DNA from 4 places in the Bacillus sp. ISL-46 genome. Region 1 is predicted to be linked to each of the others. Evidence: riboswitches for the same ligand, from Rfam matches in the RefSeq annotation. Region 1 holds a riboswitch; each other region holds the start of a gene.
The links. Region 1 has a riboswitch for thiamine pyrophosphate ahead of J7E67_RS28930 (thiamine phosphate synthase). Riboswitches for the same ligand answer to the same signal wherever they lie in the genome.
Positions count from the first base shown of each region.

Region 2: another riboswitch for thiamine pyrophosphate. It lies ahead of tenA (thiaminase II); the one in region 1 lies ahead of J7E67_RS28930 (thiamine phosphate synthase).
Region 3: another riboswitch for thiamine pyrophosphate. It lies ahead of thiC (phosphomethylpyrimidine synthase ThiC); the one in region 1 lies ahead of J7E67_RS28930 (thiamine phosphate synthase).
Region 4: another riboswitch for thiamine pyrophosphate. It lies ahead of thiM (hydroxyethylthiazole kinase); the one in region 1 lies ahead of J7E67_RS28930 (thiamine phosphate synthase).

Region 1 covers NZ_JAGGQR010000091.1:18,502-21,646, forward strand. Annotated here, with positions in the region: gene thiO (glycine oxidase ThiO) at 1-749, opposite strand, end outside; gene J7E67_RS28930 (thiamine phosphate synthase) at 724-1,404, opposite strand; TPP riboswitch at 1,481-1,589, opposite strand; gene J7E67_RS28935 (DUF1284 domain-containing protein) at 1,767-2,183, shown strand; gene queE (7-carboxy-7-deazaguanine synthase QueE) at 2,303-3,031, opposite strand; gene queD (6-carboxytetrahydropterin synthase QueD) at 3,028-3,145, opposite strand, start outside.
Region 2 covers NZ_JAGGQR010000001.1:19,086-22,230, forward strand. Annotated here, with positions in the region: gene J7E67_RS00080 (benzoate/H(+) symporter BenE family transporter) at 333-1,553, shown strand; TPP riboswitch at 1,762-1,865, shown strand; gene tenA (thiaminase II) at 1,977-2,660, shown strand; gene J7E67_RS00090 (ECF transporter S component) at 2,660-3,145, shown strand, end outside.
Region 3 covers NZ_JAGGQR010000065.1:18,045-21,189, forward strand. Annotated here, with positions in the region: gene J7E67_RS26275 (hypothetical protein) at 1-134, shown strand, start outside; gene J7E67_RS26280 (polysaccharide deacetylase family protein) at 444-1,148, shown strand; partial or broken gene J7E67_RS26285 (Ger(x)C family spore germination C-terminal domain-containing protein) at 1,275-1,514, shown strand; TPP riboswitch at 1,687-1,801, shown strand; gene thiC (phosphomethylpyrimidine synthase ThiC) at 1,944-3,145, shown strand, end outside.
Region 4 covers NZ_JAGGQR010000010.1:92,916-96,060, forward strand. Annotated here, with positions in the region: gene thiE (thiamine phosphate synthase) at 1-364, opposite strand, end outside; gene thiD (bifunctional hydroxymethylpyrimidine kinase/phosphomethylpyrimidine kinase) at 361-1,179, opposite strand; gene thiM (hydroxyethylthiazole kinase) at 1,195-2,007, opposite strand; TPP riboswitch at 2,196-2,305, opposite strand; gene dcuS (DcuS/MalK family sensor histidine kinase) at 2,384-3,145, opposite strand, start outside.

The sequences.
Region 1 (3,145 bases):
AAAATGGTCGAGTTAATGATCGGCTTTTCTGTTCTAATCGAAAAGCATTCTCCTTTAACTGGATACACAGGAATATCGATTCCTGATTCTTGCATTAATTTCGCCGCCCAAGCTCCCGTGGCAACAACCACCTGTTCACAATGGATGACACCGTTGCTGGTGTTTACCCCTTTAACCTGACCGTTTTCATAGACAAAAGACAGAACCTCCGTCTCTTCACATATTTTGGCACCAAAATGTTCCGCGGCTTTTGCAAAGGCTTGTGTTAACTTTGCTGGTTGTACATGACCATCATGAGGGAGATACATCCCTCCTGCTACACTTGGTGAAAGAGATGGTTCCAGCACACGTACTTCCATTGCATCGAGCCAGGTAATGGTTGGATCCCATTTTTTTTGGAAGGTGACCTGTTTTTTTACCTCGAGCGCTATTTCTTCTGTTTCGGCAATTTTCACCATGCCTTTATTCACATACTCAATATCAATTCCTGTATATTCAAATAACTCACTTGAGAGCGTTGAAAACATCGCTTGACTTTTTAAAGCCAGCTGGAATAAGGGACCGTCTTGTTCCAGCTCTGCTTGTGCTGCCAGCATTCCGGCAGCCGCACTGGACGCTTGGCAAGCCACTCGTCCCTTCTCAATCACGACGACTTTTCTTCCCCTTTTTGCAAGCTGATAGGCAATCGAGGACCCGATAATTCCTCCTCCGATAATGGCCACATCAAATGAATTTTCCACTTTGTTCATCTCCATATAATACATTTAGGTAAGCCTTAACTGCTGCTAATGGATCGGGAGCATCTAAAACTCCTGACATGACTGCGATTCCTTTTGATCCTGCTTGAAGTACCTGCCCCGTATTTTCAGGTGTGATCCCGCCAATCGCAATAACTGGGATGTCTAATTGGGAGAGCCTTGCTAATTCCTCTAGTCCTTTTGGGGTCTTACCCGGTTTTGATTGCGAAGGAAAGACATGGCCATATAGCACGTAATCAGCACCATTTTCTTTTGCTTTTTGTCCTTCCTCGTAGGAGTGGATGGAGTTCCCGAGCAAAAGCTGAGGAAAATTTTCTTTCACAATCGCTGCATCTAAACTATGGAAGGCTAATTGAACTCCTTTAGCCCTTGTAACGCAGGCAACATCGACTCGATCATTAATGATAATCTTTGATAGTGGGATGTTTTCGTTTGTTAACAAGTGGACGGCTTGGAAAAGTTCCTGTGCTGTTTTTTGTTTTTCCCGCAAATGAATCGCTGTTATATATGGATGAATTTCGCTTACAATTTCACGTAAACGTTCGATCGGCATTTTCCCATTGGAGATTATATGTAACTCTTTATCTTTTACACTAGTTGAAATACCCGTCCCCCCTTTTAAGCAGATTCCGAAGATCGAAGGCATAAAGTGAAAAACAAAAAACCACTTTCTTAAGGTAAGAAAGTGGTCGAAAATTCGAAATAAAACATACGTTCTTCAAATATCCCGTTTCCCACTTCCCTACGCTGGTATTACCCAGATCAGGTTCATAGAGTCCCGAAGTAGTACTTCAATCTCAGCCCTTTAAAAAGGCACCTCTAGCGGATTTGCGTCATTTATTTAATTGTCATGTAATGATTTCCCTGCATGGATAATGTTAACACTTCAGGTAGAAATGTCAAATGTTTTTCTTATTTATGGTAGAATAAACCCTATAGATGTTAACCAAATAACAATTATAGTTTACTTTTAAAATCAAAAGGGAGTAAACAAACTGGGGGAGAATAATGTATAAGCTTCGAGGACATCATCTTTTTTGCCTTCTAGGCTATCGGGGAATGGGCTATTCCCAAGAATACGTGGAAAATATGACGGTTTTGCATCAAACCTTGAGAAACAACCCAAAAACGTTGATTCTGCTTGTAAAGGGGCCAGATCAGTTGTGTGAAAAGTTCCCTAATTCAGGTGAATACCATTGCCAAGACGACCAGATCTATGAAAGAGATGCCGTTATTTTAGACAAAATGAACCTTAAAATCGGACAAATTCTTAGATGGGAGGATATTGAGTCCCGTATCCTAGAACATGTCATCCCCGCCGATATTCAAGTTGTCTGTGAAACTTGTTCTTGGCGTTCTTACGGGGTTTGCGAGGAAGGTATTCGAGAGATTCATGATGGGAAGGGCTTAAGAAAAATTCAATAAGCTTCATCTATTCAATGCCCACATGCCCACAGGGACGGTTCTTTTGGCCTTTTTTAATCTCTTTCCTTGTCCAAAAAAGCCAGTAGAACCGTCCCCATGGTCCTTCATGGTCCATGTCCTTACACTCCCCGCTTATTTCCCCAAAGAAGTGCATGCAATTGTGGTAATACTTTTACATCATTCAATTGAGGGTCAGCAACCACACAATTGACTAACCACTCATATTTCAACAGTAGTTTTTGAATCAATTCATTATTATTGAAATTCGTAATATCATCGTTCCCAACCTGGAGATAAAAAGGAATATCTGCGTAGCGGCTATGAACCATTTTCGCATACTCTAGATCCGCATCATCGAAGATTACTACTTTTAGACTCACTTGATGTTTAAAATCATTGTCGTTTAAATTTTTAAAAATAGAATCTAATATTTCAAAATTGGTTACCATGTTGGAGCTCGGCGGCTTAGGTGAAATGGTCAGTTCATTGACGTTTAAGAACCAGTCCTGCCATCTGCTTCCTTGTGTTTCAGTACCAATTTTGATGTCTTTTTCTTTTAATAAATCGATAAACACATCTAAGTTTTTCAACAGCGCCGGATTTCCCCCTGAGATCGTCACAAACGAGAAATTGTCCCCACCGACTCTTTTTAATTCATCCCAAATTTCTTCAGCGGTCATTTGCTGAATATCCTCTTTGGCACTGCCATCCCATGTAAAGGCAGAATCACACCAGCTGCATGAATAATCACAGCCGGCCGTCCGAACGAACATTGTCTTTTGACCAATGACCATTCCTTCTCCTTGGATGGTTGGGCCAAAAATTTCTAATACAGGAATCTTACTCATTCCTCCATCCACTCCCTTCTCGCTTCTGCGTAGCTTGTTGGAGTTTCAAACAGACGGACAAATTCCACTCTTGCTCCATGATATTGGTCCCTACGATCTTCTGTTGCTAAGGCT
Region 2 (3,145 bases), on a different contig from region 1:
TTACCATCAGGGTAGGTTCGTAAAGGTTTGATTTACGGAGGAATGAATCTAGTTATCTTTGGGATTCCCTTTTTTTTATCAAACCCGGATCATGATTTATTTGGACCTCAAGCTCCATTAGGAATCACATTATTTTCGCTCCTTTTTCCTTTTTTAAGCTATTTTTTCCTCTAGTTTATTCCACATCCCTTTTGTTATGATAAGGGCTGCCAGTGAGTTTTTTAATTATATTAACGGTTGTCGAAGATTGCCTTTGTCCTATACATTTTGTAGAAGGTTGTCTAAACTAACAATAAAAGTCGTTTATATGAAGAAGGGTATGAGGAGAAAAAATGGGGCAGCCAAATAGATTAGTTAGAGAGCAACCAATTGAATCATTACGTGAAAATAAAAGGAAATCAATTTTTCAAGATCTAACGACTCAAAACGTATCTTCTGGATTAATTTCTAGTACTTTAGTCATGACAGGTCCAGCGTTAATCATTCTGCAGGCAGCAACAGCAGGGCATTTCTCTAATCAGCAAACCATCAATTGGATGTTTGCCGTCTATTTTTTTGGAGGGGTGTTAGGGATTGTAATGCCTCTGTTATTTAGAATTCCCATTACCGGAGCTCACTCGATTTCAGGGGTTGCTTTTTTAGCGACAGTGACAGCACATTTTACTTATCCCCAGCTAATTGGCGGGTATGTGATGTCAGGGCTGCTGATTTTGCTGATTGGGTTGTCAGGACTTTTTACTAAAATTATTAAATGGGTTCCGAAAGAAGTCATTGCAGCCATGCTGGCAGGCCTGGTCACCAATTATGTTGCTCAGCTTGTCCAAGACGTTAAGGCGTTACCCTTAGTAGGCGGATTCGCCTTGCTTAGTTTTTTTATCAGTACGAAAATCTCAAAACGGATCCCGGCCGTTATGGTCGCAGTGGTTGTCGCTTTTATTACTTTGTTTTTAACCCAAGATCTACATAGCTCATCTAAGGAGATTGCTTTTTTCCTACCATCCATACAAATGCCGGAATTTACATGGATGGGGATGGTCACATTAGGTCTGCCTCTGGCCATGTTAATCCTAAGTAATGATGTGGCACCTGGAATCGGCGCACTAGAAAGCTCGGATTTTGAACCCCCCATTCGAAAAATTGTTTCTTTTAGTGGAGTGTTTTCGATTATTGCCAGTTTTTTCGGGGGGCAAAGTGCAAATATTGCTGGCATGATGACCGCCATCTGTTCTAGTTCGGATGCAGGGGTAAAATCAAAGCGGTATATGGCAGCGGTGGTATCAGGGGTTTTGACATTATTGTTTGGAGTATTCGCCTGGAAAATTGTACCGTTTATTCAATCATTACCCCACGCTTTTGTGTCCATGCTAGCAGGGTTTGCGCTAATCGGCGTCCTTCTTTCTAGTTTGCAGCTGGGTTTCTCCGAAAATAAATATCGCTTAAGTGCCCTATTTGCGTTCCTCATCGCGTTATCGCAAGTATCATTTTTCCATATTAGTGCACCTGTATGGGGGCTGGTTGTTGGAGCCATTATTGCGAAGACGGTGGAAGCGTAATGTGCCTGTCACGCCCCGAAATTTGTCGTAGATTGGTAGGTTGTTAGAGGGGAGAAAGTGTTAGCGCACTTCTCCTTTTTTTGCCGTAAACTAATTTCACTAGTTATCAGCGAATCTATATAATTTTCCGGAAACTTACGACATTTGCTGGATATTAATTGATTGACAACTTTAACCAGCGAGTGTAGAGTGAAAGATAAATTAATAGGAAGACCACTAGGGGAGCCGTTTTATGGCTGAGACAGGAGTTATCTTGGACCCTTTGAACCTGATCTAGTTCATACTAGCGTAGGAAAGTGGAGTTCGTGTATGGATAGATACAATTATTCAGCCGCTCCATTTTTGGGGCGGTTTTTTCGTGCTTGAAAATTCAGCCGCCCCTTCTAGAGACTTTCCATTAAAACCAATAAGGGGGAGAAATTTATGAGTTTTTCAGCAGAATTAAGAAAAGAAGCAGATCCTATTTTCGAGGCGATTTTTGAACATCCTTTTGTGCAAGGAATCGCCAAAGGTGAGCTAGAGAAAGAACAATTGATTCATTATGTTAAACAGGACTTTGAATATTTGAATTCGTTTATTCGCATCTATGGAATTGCGGTTTCGAAGTGTGAGAATCGTGAAGATATGGATATGTTTAATACGCAGATTTCTTTTATCTTAAACAGTGAAATCCATCCGCATAATAACTTTTGTCAAGTAGCAGGTGTTCCTTACGAGGTATTACATGGATATCCGTTATCTCCCTCGTCCCTTCATTACACGCGTCATATGCTTACCGTTGCGCACGAAGGAACATTAGGGGAAATTTTAGCTGTGTTATTACCATGTCCGTGGACGTATTGGGAAATTGGGAAAAGATTATTAACGGAGGTTAATCCTGATCGCTCTCATCCCTTTTATGATTGGATCAGTTTTTATGGAAATCGTACCGATTCGATTACAACTAAATTTTGTGCCCGTCTTGATGAGTGGGCAAAGCTAGCAACCGAGAGAGAAAAGGAAAAGATGAAGGAGCATTTCTTAATCAGTTGTCAGCTGGAATATATGTTTTGGGATATGGCCTATAAACTCGAAGAATGGCCTGTGAAAATGGAGGTAGTGAAATGATGACTTGGAAGATGAAAGAAGTCGTTCTTGCTGTGATACTAGCGGTGGCATGTGGAGTGATCTATTTAGGATGGTCGACGCTGTGGATTCCCATTTCCGCTCTTGTCGGGCCGGTGGGTGCAGGTTTTATGTTTGGGATTTGGGTGATTGCTAGTCCAATCGTCGCGTATATTATCCGTAAACCGGGAGCAGCGCTTATTGCAGAGGTTGCAGCGGCCGCAGTAGAGTTATTAACAGGAAGTCATTTTGGTTTGTCGGCCCTTTTAGTAGGTGTCTTTCAAGGGATCGGTTCAGAAATCGCATTCGCCATATTCGGATATAAACGCTACAACCTATTTACTTTAATGCTATCTGGAGCTTTTGCAGCGGTTGGCAGCATGGTTTATAACTTAATCGCCAACGGTTTGGGTTATTACTCGAAGGAAGTATTTTTTACAACATTAGGAATTCATATCATCAGCGGAATGATTCTCGGTGGATTGTTA
Region 3 (3,145 bases), on a different contig from region 1:
AGGAAAAAGTGAATGAATTGGTTGATCGCTTTTATGATAAGCTGCTAAAGGATTCTTACTATATTAACATGTTTAATCACTTTCCGAGGTTGCAGATACTTATCAAAAGAAGTGGTTCGGGAAAGAGTTGTTAAATAATTATATGAAAAGTGTCAGTTCCCTTTTTGAGAACTGGCACTTTTTCACATCACGAAAAAGTTACAATTTTCGTCGCTGTTGATATTCTAACCCAAAAACCGCTGGATGTTATTGTGTATGACCCAACCGCTACCCCTCCAAAAAAAGGGGAAATTGCAAATAATCTTCAAATTCTCCTATTAGACAACTAATCTACTACTCATCTCAGCCTATAAATCCTTACAATCTGAGAAAGAAAATTATCCATTTTTGTTAATAGAGGTATTAAAATAGACTTTAATAAATTCGAAAGAGAGGCTCAATTTATGAAAAAGAAATTAATTTATAGTGGAATTGGAATTTTGTTAGTGTTCCTTTTATTACTTGGAACCTATAAGTTAATGAATTCTAGAACCTTCCAGTTATTTGGTGGACTAACCGACCAGGTGAAGACCGATCAAAAGGTAGTCGCATTGACCTTCGATGATGGACCAACAAAAAATGTAGAAAAAATTCTACCCTTGTTACAACAATACAATGTAAAAGCGACATTTTTTCTAATCGGTAATGAAATTGAAAAAAATCCTGAAGAAGCTAAAAAAATAGTAAGTGCAGGGCATCAAATTGGAAATCATACTTATTCCCATCAGCGGATGGTTTTTAAATCCCCTTCTTACATCAAGGAGGAAATGGAAAAAACTGATAAACTAATTCGAGAATCCGGTTATAAAGGTAAAATTGATTTCCGACCTCCGAATGGAAAAAAACTCGTAGGCTTGCCTTACTATTTATATAAGAATAATAGAGATACGATCACTTGGAGTCTTGAACCAGATACTTACTACACTTCTGCCACTGACAAAGTGAGTTATGTGAAAAAGAATGTAAAACCTGGTTCTATTATCTTGATTCACCCCATGTATGATGGTACTGGTGATGAACTAAATACTATTAAAGGAATATTGCAATCATTATCAAACGAGGGATATAAATTCATTACAGTTAATGAACTATTGAAATTGAAGAAGTAAGAACTCCACAGGGAGGGTGCTACATACTTGTCAGTTAACAGTTATATGGAGTTCCTTGTACCGTTATTTCTTTTTCATCGGTGTTGATCTATATATCACCCGCTGGTAGAACTTGTTCAAAATACATTAAAAAGGGCAGAAGAATCCACCGAAAAAGAAGTAAAACGATTGGTTGTTCATTCAATTAAAAAAACGCAAAAGGAATATCGAGTAGACGTTGCCGGCTTTGGAAACCGTTTAAGAATTGAACATCCGAAAGTATGGGAAAAGGTCAAAAAAGATTGGGATCAAACATACAGTGAGGTTCCAATTTACTACAACATAAAAATAACAATCAAAGATTATGGAGCGTCAGGTCACAAGTAAGCCTTCTTTTTTTAGAGTACAAAAAAGAATTATACTTCTTAAAACCCAAGCAAGAAGATATCTAACCTTTCTCTCTATCCTAGACATACTATCTAAAACGACTATATCACTTTAAATAATATTATGTATTTCATTTTAACCGATACTCATATATAATGTAACTTAATTGAATATAAATAACTAGGGGAGCCCAATAAGTTGGGCTGAGAAAGAAACACGATGAAGTTTCTTGACTCTTGGGACCTGATCTGGATCATACCAGCGTGGGGAAGTTAGAATAGACAATCTTTACTGCACCTCTACTTCTGCATACATATTAGCCGGGTCCAACCATTTATGGTCCCGGCTTTTTGATGTACTTTTATACGCTTTTCCACTTGTTATGTTCTATATCTCGTCCTTTATATTCAAAAAAAGGAGAGATTTATTATGTCAACGACTTCATTAAATGAACAAAATATTTCCATCATGTCTAGTTTTCCAGGAAGTAAAAAAGTATATGTAACAGGTTCGAGATCCGACATTAAAGTACCAATGCGTGAAATTGAGTTAAGCCCGACAACAGGTAACTTTGGTGAAGAGGAAAACCTTCCAGTACGCGTGTATGATACAAGCGGTCCTTATACGGATCTAAATTATTCTGTTGACATTTCAAAAGGTCTTCCTGCTATTCGAAGCACATGGATTCATGAACGATCAGATGTTGAAGAATATGAAGGTCGAGAAATTAAGCCTGTAGATAATGGGTATAAGGAAGAAAATGATCCTCGTGCCAATCATAACGTGTTTCCGGGTTTAAAGCGCAAACCATTACGTGCAAAAAAAGGGAAAAATGTCACACAGCTTCATTATGCAAAAAAGGGAATTATTACTCCTGAAATGGAATTTATCGCAATAAGGGAAAATATGAAACCTGAATTTGTGCGTGATGAAGTGGCAAAAGGTCGAGCGATTATTCCTTCTAATATCAATCATCCAGAGTCAGAACCTATGATAATAGGACGTAATTTTCATGTTAAAATTAATGCGAATATCGGTAACTCTGCTGTTTCATCATCCATCGAACAAGAGGTTGAAAAAATGACATGGGCGACACGCTGGGGTGCTGATAATATTATGGATCTATCAACAGGTAAAAACATTCATAAAACACGAGAATGGATTATTCGAAACTCAGCTGTTCCTGTCGGCACCGTCCCCATTTATCAAGCACTTGAAAAAGTAAATGGTGTTGCTGAAGATCTTACATGGGAGGTTTACCGTGATACCTTGATCGAACAAGCGGAGCAAGGTGTTGATTACTTCACAATTCATGCTGGTGTTCTTTTACGATATGTTCCATTAACGGCAAAACGGTTAACAGGTATTGTATCCCGCGGTGGATCAATCATGGCACAATGGTGTTTACACCACCATAAAGAAAGCTTTTTATATACTCACTTTGAAGAAATCTGCGAAATAATGAAATCGTATGATGTTGCATTCTCTTTAGGGGATGGTTTACGTCCTGGGTCAATTGCAGATGCGAATGATGAAGCGCAGTTTGCAGAATTAGAGACTCTTGGAGAGCTAACAAAAATTGCTTGGGAACATGATGTACAGGTAATGGTTGAAGGACCTGGACACGTACC
Region 4 (3,145 bases), on a different contig from region 1:
TCATGGCTTCTTCCGCTGAATGGACGGAAACCCCAAGGACTCTCTTATCGCCAATCTTTTCCCGAACTGCGTACACCGATTCATCCTCTTGTCCGATATGTACACCGTCCGCATCAATTGCCACAGCCAACTCGATATCGTCATTAACAATGAAAGGGATATGATGTGCTCTGCAAATTGCTTGAAGTTCTTTCGCAAGTGCATATTTATCAGCTCCAGTTAACGCGCCGTCACCCTTTTCTCGATATTGAAAAAGTGTAATCCCACCGGCAATTGCCTCTTTTAATACTTCGGCTGGATCCTTTAAACAGTTGGTGCTGCCCATGATAAAATAAACACTTAAAGCCGCTCGTAAGTTTTTCATAATTCAGCCAGTTCCTTTGCAATTTTTCTTTTTCGATATGCCCAATGGTTTGTTGGACCATGTCCTTGCCCTATCTCCAAATGGTTCTCAATTGCGGCCTGAATAAAATCCTTTGCTTTACATACTGCTTCATAAAGAGTTTCCCCTTTTGCTAGTTCAGCAGTAATTACTGCGGAAAAAGTACAACCTGTTCCATGTGTGTTCTTTGTCTGAATTCTCTTGCTGGTAAAGTAGTAAAATTCCTTTCCATCAAATAATAAATCAGTGGATTCAGACTCATTTTCATCATGGCCGCCCTTAATCACGACATTTTTTACGCCTAACGCAAGTAGTCTTTTAGCAGACTCCAGTTTATCTTCCACTGTCAGAATCGACATGCCCGTTAGTACTTCCGCTTCTGGAATATTCGGGGTGATTACCGTTGCTAGCGGCAATAAGTATTTTTTCATGGCAGAAATGGCTTCCATTTGCAACAAAGAAGCGCCACCCTTTGCAATCATGACAGGATCGACAACAACATTTTGCCATTGATAATTTCTGAGCTGTGCTGCGACTGCCTCGATGATTTCAGCATTAAAAAGCATTCCTGTTTTCACCGCATCCGTACCGATATCTTCGCCGATCGCTTGGATCTGTTTTACGACTGCCTCAGCTGTCATTGGATAGACAGCATGGACTCCTAAAGTATTTTGGGCCGTTACTGCAGTTAATGCCGACATCCCGAAAACCTCTAATTCCTGAAATGTCTTTAAATCCGCTTGAATTCCTGCTCCTCCGCCGCTATCAGAACCAGCGATTGTTAATGCTTTTTTCATTTAAATTACCCCCAGTTATCGATTGAATTTTTTAACAGAAGCATGTGAAATGATATCTTCGGAAGAAACTAAAGTTAATTGGTTTAAGAATTCGATTTGGAAACTTCCAGGTCCCATTTCTACAGTTTTTGCCGCTGCCTTTTCTGCCGCGATACCATAGTACGTTAAAGCAGCCACCGAAGCCTGAAGCAGGTCCTTTTCCACTCCTGCAAACGCTCCAATCACAGAGGTTAATAAACAGCCAGTGCCTGTCACCTTCGTTAAAATTGGATGTCCATTTGACACGACATAGGTTGTTTTCCCATCCGAAACGACATCCTCTTTTCCAGTGATGACGGCAAGACAATTCAATTTTTGTGCTGAAGCAATAGCTAGTTCAATGATATTTCCTTTTGCATCCCCAGCATCAACACCCTTAATTTCCCATTCTTCACCAACCACATTGGCAATTTCGGCTGCGTTTCCTCTAATCACAGAAACTTTTACCTCGCTCATAATTCTTTGTGCAGTTTCCGTTCGATATCGGGTAGCCCCTGCACCAACCGGGTCAAATATGACGGGAACACCGGATTCATTGGCCGCTTTTCCGGCAATGATCATCGATTCTACTGTCTGTGGGTTTAATGTTCCAATGTTTAATACTAATGAACTTGCAATCTTAGCCATATCTGCTACTTCCTCAGCTGCATATGCCATAACCGGTGAGGCACCAAGGGCAAGAAGCCCATTTGCCGTAAAATTCGTAACAACCACATTGGTAATATTATGTACCAGCGGGTTAACCTTTCTAACTTCTTCCAACGTTTCATACAAACTATTTTTTTCCATCTTAATTTCCCCATTTCTTTTTTTAAAATGGCTCTGTTAAACTTGGCTGTTGATTTCCGCTCCAGGCGCTTCGCCTTCCGCTCCAATCAACGCAGGCTTTAAAATCAAAAATGACATTTAACAAAGCCTTTAAAATAAAAAAAACAGATCCAATAATGGACCTGGTTAGTTAGTCAAAGAAATAATTAACATTCACTTGGCTACTTTCCTACGCTGGTATTACCCAGATCAGGTCCGAAGGGTTGAAAATTTCTCCATTTTCTCTCAGCCTGTTTACAGGGCACCCCTAGTAGATCTAATACTTTATTTAACTAACTACATAATATTCCTATGGTACTAGAATGTAAAGGAAAAAGTGTCAGTTAACATAACATTATTATTGTTTGCTTTTATAAGGAAAAGTAACAATAAATGTTGTCCCTTTTCCTTTTTGGCAATGAATTTCTATCTGTCCATTTAATTTTTCCAAGCTTCTCTGCACCAATGATAAACCGATTCCGCGATTTTCACCCTTGGTAGAATATCCTTTGATAAATAAGTGATGTCTTACATCCTCATCGATTCCTTGTCCGGTATCATGGACCTCCAACGCTAGGACTTCATCGTAAAAGTCAAACCTTAAGGTAACTTTTTTATGTGGACGGTCCGCAACAGCATCTAAAGCATTATCGATTAAATTCCCAAGAATCGTTACCACTTCATGGGTTAATTCCTGCTGCTGTGGTTCAGGTAGACTTCCTTCCCCATCAATGATTAATTCACAGCCATTTTCCCTAGCGAAGCTAAGTTTTCCTAAAATAAAACCTGCTAAAACAGGATCTTTAAAACGACTGACAACAAATTCTACTTCAGTTTGTTGGTGATCGACAATTTTGGTAATATATGACGAGACCATTTGATAGTCTTTCATATGAATTAAACCTGATATTACATGCAGTTTATTCATGAATTCATGTGACTGGGTTCTCAGTGCTTCCGCATATAGCTTTGCACCGGTTAATTGTTCAGCTAATTGCTTGATTTCGGTTTTTTCTCGGAAGGTAGCAATCGCACCGACAATCTTTCCTTTGACAACAACCGGAACCCGATTGGTTAAAATGGTAATATGATTGATTTCTTGTTCTTGGTCTAATTGAGA